2 regions of the Rossellomorea sp. DA94 genome follow, and region 2 is predicted to be linked to the other one. Evidence: a T-box and tRNA genes for the amino acid it is inferred to sense, from the RefSeq annotation. Region 2 holds a T-box; the other holds one or more tRNA genes.
What was found. The T-box of region 2 lies ahead of P8596_RS11190 (tryptophan--tRNA ligase). A T-box ahead of a tRNA ligase gene usually reads a tRNA of that ligase, here a tRNA-Trp.

Region 1 (7,036 bases), 820 kb from region 2:
TTCCAGATCCACAATGTGTTCAAAATAATCACAGTAACCGTTATCGGCTTAAGTAATGGGAAGACGATTCTCCAAAACACGCCAAACTGACTGCAGCCGTCTATCATCGCTGATTCCTCGATTTCAATCGGGACGGTTTTCACAAATCCGTGATATAAGAACAGGGAAAGTGGCACTCCGAACCCAAAGTACATGAGAATGAGACCGGGAATGCTATTTGTCAGTCCCAGTGTACCCCCGACCTTCATCAAGGGAATCATCACCGTCTGGAACGGGATCACCATGGCTGAAACAAAGATCACGAATAAGATCTTGCTGAACTTCCCTGGCGTACGGACCATTTTCCACGCCGCCATTGAGCTGATGATCACTAGGCCAATATTACTGAAAACGGTGATGATCAATGAGTTCCAGAAAGCCCGGGGGAAATTAATGACTTCCCACACTTTTGCGTAGTTCGAAAACATAAATTCCTCCGGCCATGCTGCCGCATCAATCAAAATCGCAGCAAATGGTTTCACCGAGTTGACTAGTACGAAGTAGAAAGGGATAAGGAAAATGAGCCCGATCACAATCCCGATGATCTCTAATACAAATGTTCTTTTCGTATAGCGATTGCCCATTACGCCTCAACCTCCTTCTTCTTCGTCACCATTACCTGGACCGTCGTAAACACGGCCACTACCACAAAGAACAGAATCGACTTCGCCGTCCCAAGTCCATAACGGTTATTCTGGAAAGCTTCCTGATAGATATTGATCGCTACAGATTGCGTGGAGTTAAATGGCCCACCGCCTGTCAGCGAGATGTTAAGATCAAATATTTTAAATGCCATCGAAATCGTCAGGAAGAAACAAATCGTGAATGCAGGTAATATTAAAGGAATAATGATTTTTGTGAGGAGGGTCCAATTTGATGCCCCATCCATTTTCGCTGCTTCAAGAAGTGAATTGTCCACCCCTTGCAATGCCGCTACATAAATGACCATCATATACCCCGATATCTGCCAGGCAAATACGATGACAATCCCCCAGAAAGCCGTCTTCTCATCACCAAGCCACGGCATCTTAAAGAATCCGATATCCGTCATATTCCCAAGTGATGCAAATCCTTTAACAAAGATGAACTGCCAGATGAACCCTAGTAACAATCCCCCGATGACGTTGGGGATAAAGAATACCGTCCTCAGGATATTGCGCGTCTTCAACGCGGCATTCAACAACAGGGCAAATCCGAATCCTATCAAGTTACTGATGATCACTGCCGCAAACATAAACTTCGTAGTGAACATGAATGAATTAAAAAACGTCTTATCATCCGTGAAGATCTTTTTGTAGTTATCGAATCCAACCCACTCGACAACCGAGCTGACACCATTCCATGAGGTGAAGGAATAATACACACCCATCAAGAATGGAAGAATCTGAATCACTAAGAAAAATAAAAGTGCCGGTCCAACAAAGGCAGCGTACGTCAGCAAGCTCTTATACTTGAACTTCTTCTTTGTCACTGCCTTCATTTGTACATCTGGGCTTACTGGTCCAGTCTGAATCTTTGGTTCCACCCGTATCACCACCCTATCTGTGTAATCGCTTTCTTTTATTATAATGGTAGCGCTTTCTTAATAAGGGGAACTCAATTGACGAAGAAGGTGCACTATTTTGACTAGATGGGTTTTGTTTTGGTGGGTGATGGGTAAAAGAAAAGGTTGTGAGTTTTGTGTGAAAAGTTAGTTTTGCAAATCATTAAGTGGTGTTGAAATAATGCTGAGATTTGAACAAATAAAAAAGACTTCCTCATAAAGAGAAAGTCTGTCGTATGTAAGTTGGAGCGGGTGAAGGGAATCGAACCCTCATCATCAGCTTGGAAGGCTGAGGTTTTACCACTAAACTACACCCGCGATGTGGTACCGGTGGCCGGGATCGAACCGGCACTCCAGAGGAACACGATTTTGAGTCGTGCGCGTCTGCCAATTCCGCCACACCGGCATTACATTTGGAGGCGGCAACCGGATTTGAACCGGTGATCAGGGTTTTGCAGACCCATGCCTTACCACTTGGCTATGCCGCCTTAATATTGGAGCGGAAGACGGGATTCGAACCCGCGACCCCCACCTTGGCAAGGTGGTGTTCTACCACTGAACTACTTCCGCACTACTGGGCTAGCTGGATTCGAACCAACGCATGTCGCAGTCAAAGTGCGATGCCTTACCGCTTGGCTATAGCCCACTGATAGTATATGTCACGGAAATAAAAATGTGACTTTTATGGGGCGACTGATGGGAATCGAACCCACGAATGCCTGAACCACAATCAGGTGCGTTAACCACTTCGCCACAATCGCCATGTTAAAATTGGCAGGGGTAGTAGGAATCGAACCCACACCAAAGGTTTTGGAGACCTTCGTTCTACCGTTAAACTATACCCCTAAAATAAATGGTGGAGGGGGGCAGATTCGAACTGCCGAACCCGAAGGAGCGGATTTACAGTCCGCCGCGTTTAGCCACTTCGCTACCCCTCCAGCTAAATCACTTGACTGGTGCCGGCAAGAGGACTTGAACCCCCAACCTACTGATTACAAGTCAGTTGCTCTACCAGTTGAGCTACACCGGCATCAAGTAAATAAATGGTGGCTCAGGACGGAATCGAACCGCCGACACATGGATTTTCAGTCCATTGCTCTACCAACTGAGCTACTGAGCCAAATAGTTTCCGGCTTCCGCTAAGCTTCGAATCTCTTCGTCAGCTCACTCAGTCACATCCTCACGTATGTTAAATACGCTACGGTGTTCCTTCGATCGCTTCCTCGACCTTCTCGCTTATCGAAACCCTTTTCCTTTTCAAGAAACAATACTCTAAGTAAAAATGGCGGTCCGGACGGGACTCGAACCCGCGACCTCCTGCGTGACAGGCAGGCATTCTAACCAACTGAACTACCGGACCAAAAATGGTATTGCGGGGACAGGATTTGAACCTGCGACCTTCGGGTTATGAGCCCGACGAGCTACCGAACTGCTCCACCCCGCGACGATATGAACAAAAAAATAAATGGTGGAGGATGACGGGATCGAACCGCCGACCCTCTGCTTGTAAGGCAGATGCTCTCCCAGCTGAGCTAATCCTCCACTATGTAAATGAATTCTTTTTGAAAGAAAATGGTGACCCATACGGGATTCGAACCCGTGTTACCGCCGTGAAAGGGCGGTGTCTTAACCGCTTGACCAATGGGCCTTATTGAAAATATAATGGCGGAGAGCAAGGGATTTGAACCCTTGAGACAGCGTTAACCGTCTACACGATTTCCAATCGTGCTCCTTCGGCCACTCGGACAGCTCTCCATATATTGGCTCCGCAGGCAAGATTCGAACTTGCGACCGATCGGTTAACAGCCGATAGCTCTACCACTGAGCTACTGCGGAACGATATGCCTGGCGACGTCCTACTCTCACAGGGGGAGATCCCCCAACTACCATCGGCGCTGAAGAGCTTAACTTCCGTGTTCGGCATGGGAACGGGTGTGACCTCTTCGCCATTGTCACCAGACTATGTATTGTCTCTTTTTTAAGGACAAGTACTATTATATCGTGTAGATAATTTTTTTCAAGGATTTTTTTATATTTTCATATAAATTTTATTCCTTCAAAACTAGATAAAGGATTGATGTCAAGAAAGCCGAATATCGACCAATGTTGCATCTACTATTGAAAGTAGAATGCAGTCCAGCTCCGGCGGCTAGAGACTCGAGGTCATTTCAGTTCAATCAGCTGAGGGTAAAGAGCACCCTCTTCTGATTGCCCAGAAATGCTTGTCGTCTCTGTTCAAGCCGCCTCCGCTTTATAGTGTGGTTAAGTCCTCGATCGATTAGTATCAGTCAACTCCACATGTCGCCAAGCTTCCATCTCTGACCTATCTACCTAGTCATCTTCTAGGGATCTTACTCACTTACGTGATGGGAAATCTCATCTCGAGGGGGGCTTCATGCTTAGATGCTTTCAGCACTTATCCCTTCCGCACATAGCTACCCAGCGATGCCTTTGGCAAGACAACTGGTACACCAGCGGTGCGTCCATCCCGGTCCTCTCGTACTAAGGACAGCTCCTCTCAAATTTCCTGCGCCCACGACGGATAGGGACCGAACTGTCTCACGACGTTCTGAACCCAGCTCGCGTACCGCTTTAATGGGCGAACAGCCCAACCCTTGGGACCGACTACAGCCCCAGGATGCGATGAGCCGACATCGAGGTGCCAAACCTCCCCGTCGATGTGGACTCTTGGGGGAGATAAGCCTGTTATCCCCGGGGTAGCTTTTATCCGTTGAGCGATGGCCCTTCCATGCGGAACCACCGGATCACTAAGCCCGACTTTCGTCCCTGCTCGACTTGTAGGTCTCGCAGTCAAGCTCCCTTGTGCCTTTACACTCTGCGAATGATTTCCAACCATTCTGAGGGAACCTTTGGGCGCCTCCGTTACTCTTTAGGAGGCGACCGCCCCAGTCAAACTGCCCACCTGACACTGTCTCCCACCCCGATAAGGGGCGCGGGTTAGAATTTCAATACAGCCAGGGTAGTATCCCACCGATGCCTCCACCGAAGCTGGCGCTCCGGTTTCCAAGGCTCCTACCTATCCTGTACAAGCTGTACCAAAATTCAATATCAGGCTACAGTAAAGCTCCACGGGGTCTTTCCGTCCTGTCGCGGGTAACCTGCATCTTCACAGGTACTATAATTTCACCGAGTCTCTCGTTGAGACAGTGCCCAGATCGTTACGCCTTTCGTGCGGGTCGGAACTTACCCGACAAGGAATTTCGCTACCTTAGGACCGTTATAGTTACGGCCGCCGTTTACTGGGGCTTCGATTCGCACCTTCGCTTGCGCTAAGCACTCCTCTTAACCTTCCAGCACCGGGCAGGCGTCAGCCCCTATACTTCGCCTTACGGCTTCGCAGAGACCTGTGTTTTTGCTAAACAGTCGCCTGGGCCTATTCACTGCGGCTCTCTCGGGCTTGCACCCTACCAGAGCACCCCTTCTCCCGAAGTTACGGGGTCATTTTGCCGAGTTCCTTAACGAGAGTTCTCTCGCTCACCTTAGGATTCTCTCCTCGCCTACCTGTGTCGGTTTGCGGTACGGGCACCTTTTTCCTCGCTAGAGGCTTTTCTTGGCAGTGTGGAATCAGGAACTTCGCTACTATAATTCGCTCGCTATCACAGCTCAGCCTTCACGATGATGGGATTTGCCTCATCATCAGCCTAACTGCTTAGACGCACATATCCAGCAGTGCGCTTACCCTATCCTCCTGCGTCCCCCCATTGCTCAAACGGAAAAGAGGTGGTACAGGAATATCAACCTGTTGTCCATCGTCTACGCCTATCGGCCTCGACTTAGGTCCCGACTAACCCTGAGCGGACGAGCCTTCCTCAGGAAACCTTAGGCATTCGGTGGATGGGATTCTCACCCATCTTTCGCTACTCATACCGGCATTCTCACTTCTAAGCACTCCACCAGTCCTTACGGTCTAGCTTCGCAGTCCTTAGAACGCTCTCCTACCACTGACACCTAGAGGTGTCAATCCACAGCTTCGGTGATACGTTTAGCCCCGGTACATTTTCGGCGCAGAGTCACTCGACCAGTGAGCTATTACGCACTCTTTAAATGGTGGCTGCTTCTAAGCCAACATCCTGGTTGTCTAAGCAACTCCACATCCTTTTCCACTTAACGTATACTTTGGGACCTTAGCTGGTGGTCTGGGCTGTTTCCCTTTCGACTACGGATCTTATCACTCGCAGTCTGACTCCCATGGATAAGTCTTTGGCATTCGGAGTTTGTCTGAATTCGGTAACCCGATGAGGGCCCCTAGTCCAAACAGTGCTCTACCTCCAAGACTCTTACACATGAGGCTAGCCCTAAAGCTATTTCGGAGAGAACCAGCTATCTCCAAGTTCGATTGGAATTTCTCCGCTACCCACACCTCATCCCCGCACTTTTCAACGTGCGTGGGTTCGGACCTCCATTCAGTGTTACCTGAACTTCATCCTGGACATGGGTAGATCACCTGGTTTCGGGTCTACGACCACATACTCAAATCGCCCTATTCAGACTCGCTTTCGCTGCGGCTCCGTCTTATCAACTTAACCTTGCATGGGATCGTAACTCGCCGGTTCATTCTACAAAAGGCACGCCATCACCCGTTAACGGGCTCTGACTACTTGTAGGCACACGGTTTCAGGTTCTATTTCACTCCCCTTCCGGGGTGCTTTTCACCTTTCCCTCACGGTACTGGTTCACTATCGGTCACTAGGGAGTATTTAGCCTTGGGAGATGGTCCTCCCAGCTTCCGACGGGATTTCACGTGTCCCGCCGTACTCAGGATCCACTCAAGAGGGAATGAAGTTTCAACTACAGGGTTGTTACCTTCTTTGACGAGCCTTTCCAGACTTCTTCGTCTACTTCATTCCTTTGTAACTCCGTATAGAGTGTCCTACAACCCCAAGAGGCAAGCCTCTTGGTTTGGGCTATATCCCGTTTCGCTCGCCGCTACTCAGGGAATCGCAATTGCTTTCTCTTCCTCCAGGTACTTAGATGTTTCAGTTCCCTGGGTCTGCCTTCCATACTCTATGTATTCAAGTAAGGATATTGTTCCATTACGAACAATGGGTTCCCCCATTCGGAAATCTCTGGATCAAAGCTCACTTACAGCTCCCCAAAGCATATCGGTGTTAGTCCCGTCCTTCGTCGGCTCCTAGTGCCAAGGCATCCACCGTGCGCCCTTCATAACTTAACCGAATTGGTTGTTACATCAGGTTTAAAACCTAAAATGGCGATACTCGGTAATTTCTTGACTATCAATTTATCTTTATCTAGTTTTCAAAGAACAAACACAACTTTTATCTCGTAAGAGATAAAAAATGTTTTGATGGTTGAACCATCAAAACTGAACAAAACTTCGACTGTCAAACGTTTTAGTAAATCTTCCTTAGAAAGGAGGTGATCCAGCCGCACCTTCCGATACGGCTACCTTGTTACGACTTCACCCCAATCATC
Region 2 (7,036 bases):
GAAAAAGTGGCGAAACATTTGGAATCCCTAATTGAAAATGATATGAAGGATAGTGAAAAGCTGACCATGGAAGCTTTCGATGAGCTGCCCTCCTGGGAAAAAGCCTTACAAAAGACACCCCCCTGGCTTTATTATTACTTCTAGTTCAATCTGGATTCATGATGTACGGAGGTAAAAATTTTTGTTGAATAAGAAAATATGGTAAAGTGTTCTCATATAGTTTAGATATAAACACCTTAATAAAGAAAGGGATTGTCCATGAGCGAGCTCTTGTTTATAGCTTTGTTTGTTCTTTCGTTAATGGCATTTACGTTTTTTAATGTGTCAAAGAAGAAACATGTTTCAAAGTATCACAAGTCGATAGCAGTCACAATTGTCATCTTCTCTGTGATCGGCATGATGTTGGCGGTCCTTCTTTACCTTCCGAACGCTTCTTAGAAAACGGAGAATACTGAAAAAGCAAAAGACACAAGAGGAAGGTCTCACGTGTCTTTTTTTTATGTCTGAGGATGGTGGACCAAACCCTACTTATAGATTGTTTGCCTCACAGTGGGCAGAAATTTGATATGATTAGATATGGCTTAATGAAAGCTCGTGGAAAGATCGAATCATCATGGATACTGACTGTGCGTATGGCAATAAAGGAGAATATAGATGAAAGCAGCAATGATTTTTGATATGGATGGTACATTATTTCAAACAGACCGCATACTTGAGGCTTCACTTCATGATACCTTCCAATTACTTAGAGATGAAGAAATGTGGGAGGGGGATACACCTCTCGAAAAATATAGAGAAATAATGGGTGTCCCCCTTTCTGATGTGTGGAGGACCCTATTGCCCCTGCATCCCTTGCATACACATGAAAGAGTAAATGAAGTATTTCAGGATAAATTGATTCAAAACATACTGGATGGAATGGGCGCCCTCTATACCCATACAGAAGACCTCTTAGCCTATTTGTCCGAAAGGGGATTTCCGATTTTTGTGGCAAGTAACGGCTATCCACGTTATCTCGAGACAATCGTGGAATATTATGGGTTGGATCGATGGATTTTATCCTGCTATAGTATTGAGGATATTGACTCTGAGGATAAGGGGGAACTCATTCGGAAAGTGAAGGTCGATCATGATCTCAGTCACGGAATTGTGATCGGAGACAGACGATCTGACTTTAAAGGAGCCGAGGCGAATGAGTTCCTCTCCATCGGATGTGCTTTTGATTTTTCTCAGGAAAATGAGTTACATGAAGCAGACATCGTGGTCGGTGACTTGATTGAAATCAGAGAATATTTAGAGAAGGTGAAATGAAATAAGAGAGAGGAGTGATCGAGTGGAGGAGGAAAAACTGGCCATATTGAATGAGAGTGGAGATAGGTTAGGGGTCACGAGCCGTTCGGAGGTGCACGCGAAGGGTTACTGGCATGAGACCTTTCACTGCTGGTTTGTTCATTATGACGAGGATTTGAAGGAAACCTTCATCTATTTTCAGTTAAGAAGTGACGATAAGAAAGATTTCCCCGGTCTTTTGGATATAACGGCCGCGGGACATATTTTGTCCGATGAGAAGATTGAAGACGGTGTGAGGGAAGTCCACGAAGAGTTGGGAATCAAGGTCAAGTTTGAGGAATTGGAGGCTTTGGGGGTGGTAAAAGGGGAACTCATTCAAGAAAATATGATAGACAGGGAGCATACCAATGTATTCCTCTATACCAAGCCGGTCTCATTCGAGGAATTTCAGCTTCAGACGGAGGAAGTTTCAGGTATTTTACGTTCATGCCTGTCCGATTTCAAATCGCTTATTCAACGTGATAAAGCAGAAATCGAACTTGAAGGATTTGTTGTCACCAAGGATGGGGTTAAGAACGATATCAGCAAAAAGGCTGGTTATCATCATTTCGTCCCTCATGAAAGGCCCTACCTTATCAAAATCATCGATCGTATAGAACAGAAAATGTAAGAAAATAATCCCTCTTTCCCATAGCGGAAATGGATGATGAAGGCTATCATGAATATTTGGTACATACATACTGTGAAAGAGAGTAGGAGAAACATTGAACGGCACAGCGCACATGGCAATTGGAGCAGCAACAGGTTTTATCGTGGCGAATTCATTTGGATCCGGTCCGGGTGCGACAGCCGCACTTGTAGCAATCGGCGGTGTATCCGGACTCATGCCGGATTTGGATATTGACGGAAAGCTTAGTAACAAAGTTACTTTCTCCCCCAAAATGATCAGGTCGGTGGCGCAAATCATCGGCTTTCTCATGATGGTGTACAGCTACCTGGAAGGCAGTGGGAAAGAACGGTGGCTTGGGATTGGCTATGGGGCAGGAATGATGTTACTCACAAGCTTCATCACCCAGAGAAGGATGCTGATGATTACTGGCATAGGTGTGACGGCATGTGGATGGCAATTAAATGAAATATGGTTATGGTTATTGGGCATCTATATATTTATTGCTTCCTTCGTGTCACATCGCAGTTATACCCACTCTGTACTGGGGTTGATATACTATGCTATCATCGCTCGTTATCTCGAGACTTCTATTCTGATTGATGGAGTATTTGAAGCATGTGTCATCGGATATGCGAGTCATTTGATCGCGGATATGAAGTTTCTCCCTTTTAATAAGAGAGGCATAAAGCTCTTCCTTCCTCTTTCGTCAAAAGAAATGTAAAAATGTGTTTATACCTACTTGACCATTATTTACCTATACATTAAAATAATGGGAACACAATAAATGGTTAATTGCGATGAAGAAGAAGAGTAGACGATCGAAACATTTAAGAGAGCTGATGGATGGTGAGAATCAGTATGGGGAATCGTTGAATGGGCTTTTGAGCATCCAGGCTGAAATAAAGTAGGTTCTGGCGGAAGGTCTCACCGATAAAAGGGACGATGTATCGAAGGCGACTTCTGTACAGATGAGTGCGTTTACTGAAGTGTAAGCGAATGAAGGTGGCACCACGGGTTTCCCGTCCTTTTTTAGAGGACGGTAAGCCCTTTTTGTGTTTTCTGATTATTTTTCAACGGAGGGTATGATGGGGATGAAAAAACAAGTTCTGACTGGTATCAAGCCAACTGGCCGTATACATTTGGGGAATTATATTGGGGTGATTAAACCGGCATTGGGATTGGCGGAGAACCAATCATATAACACTGCTTATTTTGTTGCGGATTATCATGGTTTAACAAAAATCCATGATCCCATTGAAATGAAGGAGCTTTCATATGGGGTGGCGGCAGCGTGGTTAGCGTTAGGGTTGAATCCTGATTCAGCGATTTTTTACCGTCAATCTGATGTGCCTGAAATCTTTGAGCTGAGCTGGATCCTTTCTTGTTTTGCACCAAAAGGATTATTAAACCGGTCTCACGCATATAAATCAATGGTTGAAGAAAATAAAGAAAGCGGCAGAAATGTTGATGCTGGAGTCAATATGGGATTATTTACGTATCCCATTTTAATGGCTGCGGATATCCTCCTTTTCCAAACCGAATTGGTCCCTGTCGGAAAAGATCAAATACAGCATGTGGAAATTGCCAGAGACATAGCTGAAAGCTTTAACAATCAATATGGAGAAACATTTGTCATCCCTGAATACGTCATCCAAGAAGAAACGGCCGTTCTACCGGGACTGGACGGCCGCAAGATGAGTAAAAGTTATAATAACACCATTCCTTTATTTGAAGAACCAAAAAAGCTTCAAAAATTGATCAATAAAATCAAAACGGATTCTTCACTTCCTGAAGAGCCTAAGGATCCTGACGATTCAATCATTTTTGGTCTTTACAAAGAATTTGCAACCACTGATCAATCGGAAGAAATGAGAAGGAGATTTCAACAAGGAATAGGCTGGGGGGAAGCGAAGAAAGAACTTTTCGACGTAATGAATTCATTCATCGAAGTACCAAGGTCGGAATATGAAGACCTATTGAACAATCGGGATAGACTGGATGCCATCTTACTGAATGGAGCCATAAAAGCACGAAAAAAAACAATCCCATTCATGAAAGAGATTAAAAGGAAAATAGGAATGTATCATTGAAATAGAATAAAATGATCATGATGTTTTTCAGATAATTCATAATTGTCATTGACATTTCTATGTCTTTGTTATAAGTTATGAGAAAGCATTTTAACAATTTCATATTGTTTCTTATCAAGAGAGGTAGAGGGACTGGCCCGAAGACACCTCAGCAACCAGCCACAGTAACAGGTATGGTGCTAATTCCAGCAAGTTGATGTCAACTTGGGCGATAAGAGGGAGAACGAACGTATAAAACCTTCTTATTTTCATAAGAAGGTTTTTTGTTTTTTCCCCTTTTCATTTTCTAGGGACGAAAAGGAGAGAAGGATGTTGAAAAAACATATTGATACTTTGCTTGTCCAGGCAGGCAATCGGAAGGATTCAGCTACTGGTGCCGTAAGTCTGCCCATTCATTTATCGACAGCATATGAACATAGAGGAATCGGTGAATCAACCGGTTATGATTATACGAGAACAGGAAACCCAACCAGGGCGACCCTTGAAGAACTACTGGCTCAATTGGAAGAGGGGCATAGAGGATTTGCATTCAGTTCGGGAATGGCTGCGATTCAGGCAATTCTGGGTTTATTCTCAAGTGGGGATGAATTGATTGTATCGAAGGATCTTTACGGAGGAAGCTACCGCTTATTCGTTCAGTATGAAGCCCAATATAATATCAAATTTCATTTTGTTAATACAAGTGATACTCATTCTATAGAAGAGCACATATCGAAGAGGACGAAGGCTATTTTTCTTGAAACACCAACCAATCCATTAATGAATGAAGCAAATATTTCTGAGGTCGCAGCCATTTCAAAGGCGAGTGGATTACTTTTAATCGTGGATAATACCTTTTATACACCAGTTCTGCAAAAACCGCTCAAAGAGGGAGCAGACCTGGTCATTCACAGCGCTACCAAATACTTAGGGGGCCATAATGACGTTCTGGCCGGAGTTGTCATAGTCAACACAGAGGACTTGGCTGAAAGGATCTATACGATTCAAAATTCAATCGGCGCAGTCCTTGCACCATTTGATTGTTGGCTCTTAATAAGAGGGTTGAAGACCCTTAGTCTAAGAATGGCCCAGCATGAAAAGAATGCACGAAAATTAGCCCAGTATCTTAAAGGGCATGACTGTGTAGCGGACGTCTTATATCCCGGGAAAGGGGGCATGCTTTCCTTTCGCATTGCCAAGGAAGAATGGATCGGTCCATTCCTCCAACATCTAAAGGTTATAACGTTTGCTGAAAGTTTAGGAGGGGTTGAAAGCTTTATTACCTATCCTGCCACCCAGACCCATGCCGACATTCCTGAAGAAGAACGAAATAGACTTGGCATCTGTAACAGATTGCTCAGGTTTTCCGTAGGAATAGAATTTATCGACGACCTGATCGAAGACTTGGAGAATGTTTTTCAACAATTGGAAAAAGAGGTGTTAACGTATGAGTAAAAAACCATTTTCACTTCAGACGTCACTCATCCATTCCCGCGGATTTGATAAAGAGACAGGAGCTGTTTCTACGCCGATTCATCATGCTACAACCTTTCATCAACAGGATTTTGATCAGTATGGTACGTATGACTACAGCCGTTCGGGGAATCCAACAAGGGAAACAGTCGAAGAAACGATAGCGGAATTAGAAGGCGGGGTAAGGGGTTTTGCCTTTTCATCCGGTATGGCTGCCATCTCAACAAGCTTTCTATTATTGTCGAGTGGGGATCACGTACTCGTCTCGGAGGAAGTATATGGGGGGACATACAGGATGATCACGGAAGTCCTTACTAAATTTGATATCGAATACTCTTTTGTGAATATGAAAGATCTTCATGAGGTGGCTTGTGCAATTAAGCACAATACGAAGGTGATTTATATGGAAACCCCGTCGAACCCCTTATTGAATATCACCGATATTGAAGGGGTCGTAAAGCTTGCCAAGGCAAATGACTGCTTAACATTTCTGGATAATACATTCATGACGCCATTGCTGCAAAGGCCAATCAGTCTAGGAGTGGATGTTGTCCTGCACAGTGCAACGAAGTTTCTTGCCGGACATAGTGACGTCTTAGCAGGACTTGCGGTAACGGGAGATGAAGAGATTGCGGGGAAACTTGCTTTCCTGCAGAATTCGTTTGGGGCGGTACTCGGGGTACAGGATTGCTGGCTGCTCTTAAGGGGGCTGAAAACATTGCATGTCCGATTGAAGGAATCATCGGAGTCAGCTTATAAGATTGCAAGCTTCCTAGAAGGCAGAAAGGAAGTAGAAGAAGTGTATTACCCGGGCTTGAGCTATCATCCCGGTCGTGAAATTCAAGTCCGGCAGGCAGAGGGTCCCGGGGCAGTACTATCCTTCCGGTTAAAAGGGGAAGAGGAAGTGAAGCAACTCATCAAACATGTAAACATTCCTGTATTCGCCGTCAGTTTAGGAGCTGTCGAATCGATTCTATCCTATCCATCAAGAATGTCACATGCTTCCATGCCTAAGGCTGAAAGAGAGAGAAGAGGGATTACAGATGGGTTATTGCGCTTATCCGTTGGTCTTGAAAACGCGGATGAATTAATAAAGGATCTTCAAAATGGTTTAGATAGTATACAAAAAATCAATCGAAACAACGTGATCAATTTGTAAAGGGGGAGGATGGGGCATGATGCCATTGCTGGAGGCATTGAAAGAGAGAATCTTGATTGCAGATGGAGCGATCGGAACATTGTTGTATTCATATGGTGTGGACAGATGCTTTGAAGAACTGAATCTTTCTCACCCAAATGAAGTGTTGAAAGTCCATAAAGAGTATATCGATGCCGGAGCCGATATCATACAGACCAATACGTACGGGGCCAATTATCAAAAGCTTTCCAGATACGGATTGGAGGATTCGGTTAAAGAAATTAATACAGCTGCAGTGCGTCTGGCAAGAAAAGCAGCGGGAGAGAACACCTATATTCTAGGCACGATCGGGGGAATCAGGGGCATTAAACAAAATGTGTCCCTCGAAGAAATCAA

Region 1: it encodes a tRNA-Trp, which carries the amino acid that the T-box ahead of P8596_RS11190 (tryptophan--tRNA ligase) is inferred to sense. The anticodon was not compared.

Annotation. Positions count from the first base shown of each region.
Region 1 covers NZ_CP122397.1:1,336,681-1,343,716, reverse strand. The annotation lists gene P8596_RS07130 (carbohydrate ABC transporter permease) at 1-623, opposite strand, end outside; gene P8596_RS07125 (carbohydrate ABC transporter permease) at 623-1,519, opposite strand; tRNA gene P8596_RS07120 (tRNA-Gly) at 1,827-1,900, opposite strand; tRNA gene P8596_RS07115 (tRNA-Leu) at 1,905-1,988, opposite strand; tRNA gene P8596_RS07110 (tRNA-Cys) at 1,997-2,070, opposite strand; tRNA gene P8596_RS07105 (tRNA-Gly) at 2,078-2,152, opposite strand; tRNA gene P8596_RS07100 (tRNA-Gln) at 2,157-2,228, opposite strand; tRNA gene P8596_RS07095 (tRNA-His) at 2,268-2,343, opposite strand; tRNA gene P8596_RS07090 (tRNA-Trp) at 2,355-2,428, opposite strand; tRNA gene P8596_RS07085 (tRNA-Tyr) at 2,437-2,520, opposite strand; tRNA gene P8596_RS07080 (tRNA-Thr) at 2,537-2,612, opposite strand; tRNA gene P8596_RS07075 (tRNA-Phe) at 2,627-2,702, opposite strand; tRNA gene P8596_RS07070 (tRNA-Asp) at 2,866-2,942, opposite strand; tRNA gene P8596_RS07065 (tRNA-Met) at 2,953-3,026, opposite strand; tRNA gene P8596_RS07060 (tRNA-Val) at 3,049-3,124, opposite strand; tRNA gene P8596_RS07055 (tRNA-Glu) at 3,156-3,230, opposite strand; tRNA gene P8596_RS07050 (tRNA-Ser) at 3,246-3,337, opposite strand; tRNA gene P8596_RS07045 (tRNA-Asn) at 3,344-3,418, opposite strand; rRNA gene rrf (5S ribosomal RNA) at 3,426-3,542, opposite strand; rRNA gene P8596_RS07035 (23S ribosomal RNA) at 3,841-6,776, opposite strand; rRNA gene P8596_RS07030 (16S ribosomal RNA) at 6,973-7,036, opposite strand, start outside.
Region 2 covers NZ_CP122397.1:2,157,467-2,164,502, forward strand. The annotation lists gene cls (cardiolipin synthase) at 1-144, shown strand, start outside; gene P8596_RS11170 (hypothetical protein) at 259-438, shown strand; gene P8596_RS11175 (HAD family hydrolase) at 655-1,311, shown strand; gene P8596_RS11180 (NUDIX hydrolase) at 1,334-1,960, shown strand; gene P8596_RS11185 (metal-dependent hydrolase) at 2,055-2,681, shown strand; T-box leader at 2,749-2,990, shown strand; gene P8596_RS11190 (tryptophan--tRNA ligase) at 3,052-4,050, shown strand; SAM riboswitch class I at 4,159-4,268, shown strand; gene P8596_RS11195 (methionine biosynthesis PLP-dependent protein) at 4,360-5,484, shown strand; gene metC (cystathionine beta-lyase) at 5,477-6,661, shown strand; gene P8596_RS11205 (bifunctional homocysteine S-methyltransferase/methylenetetrahydrofolate reductase) at 6,681-7,036, shown strand, end outside.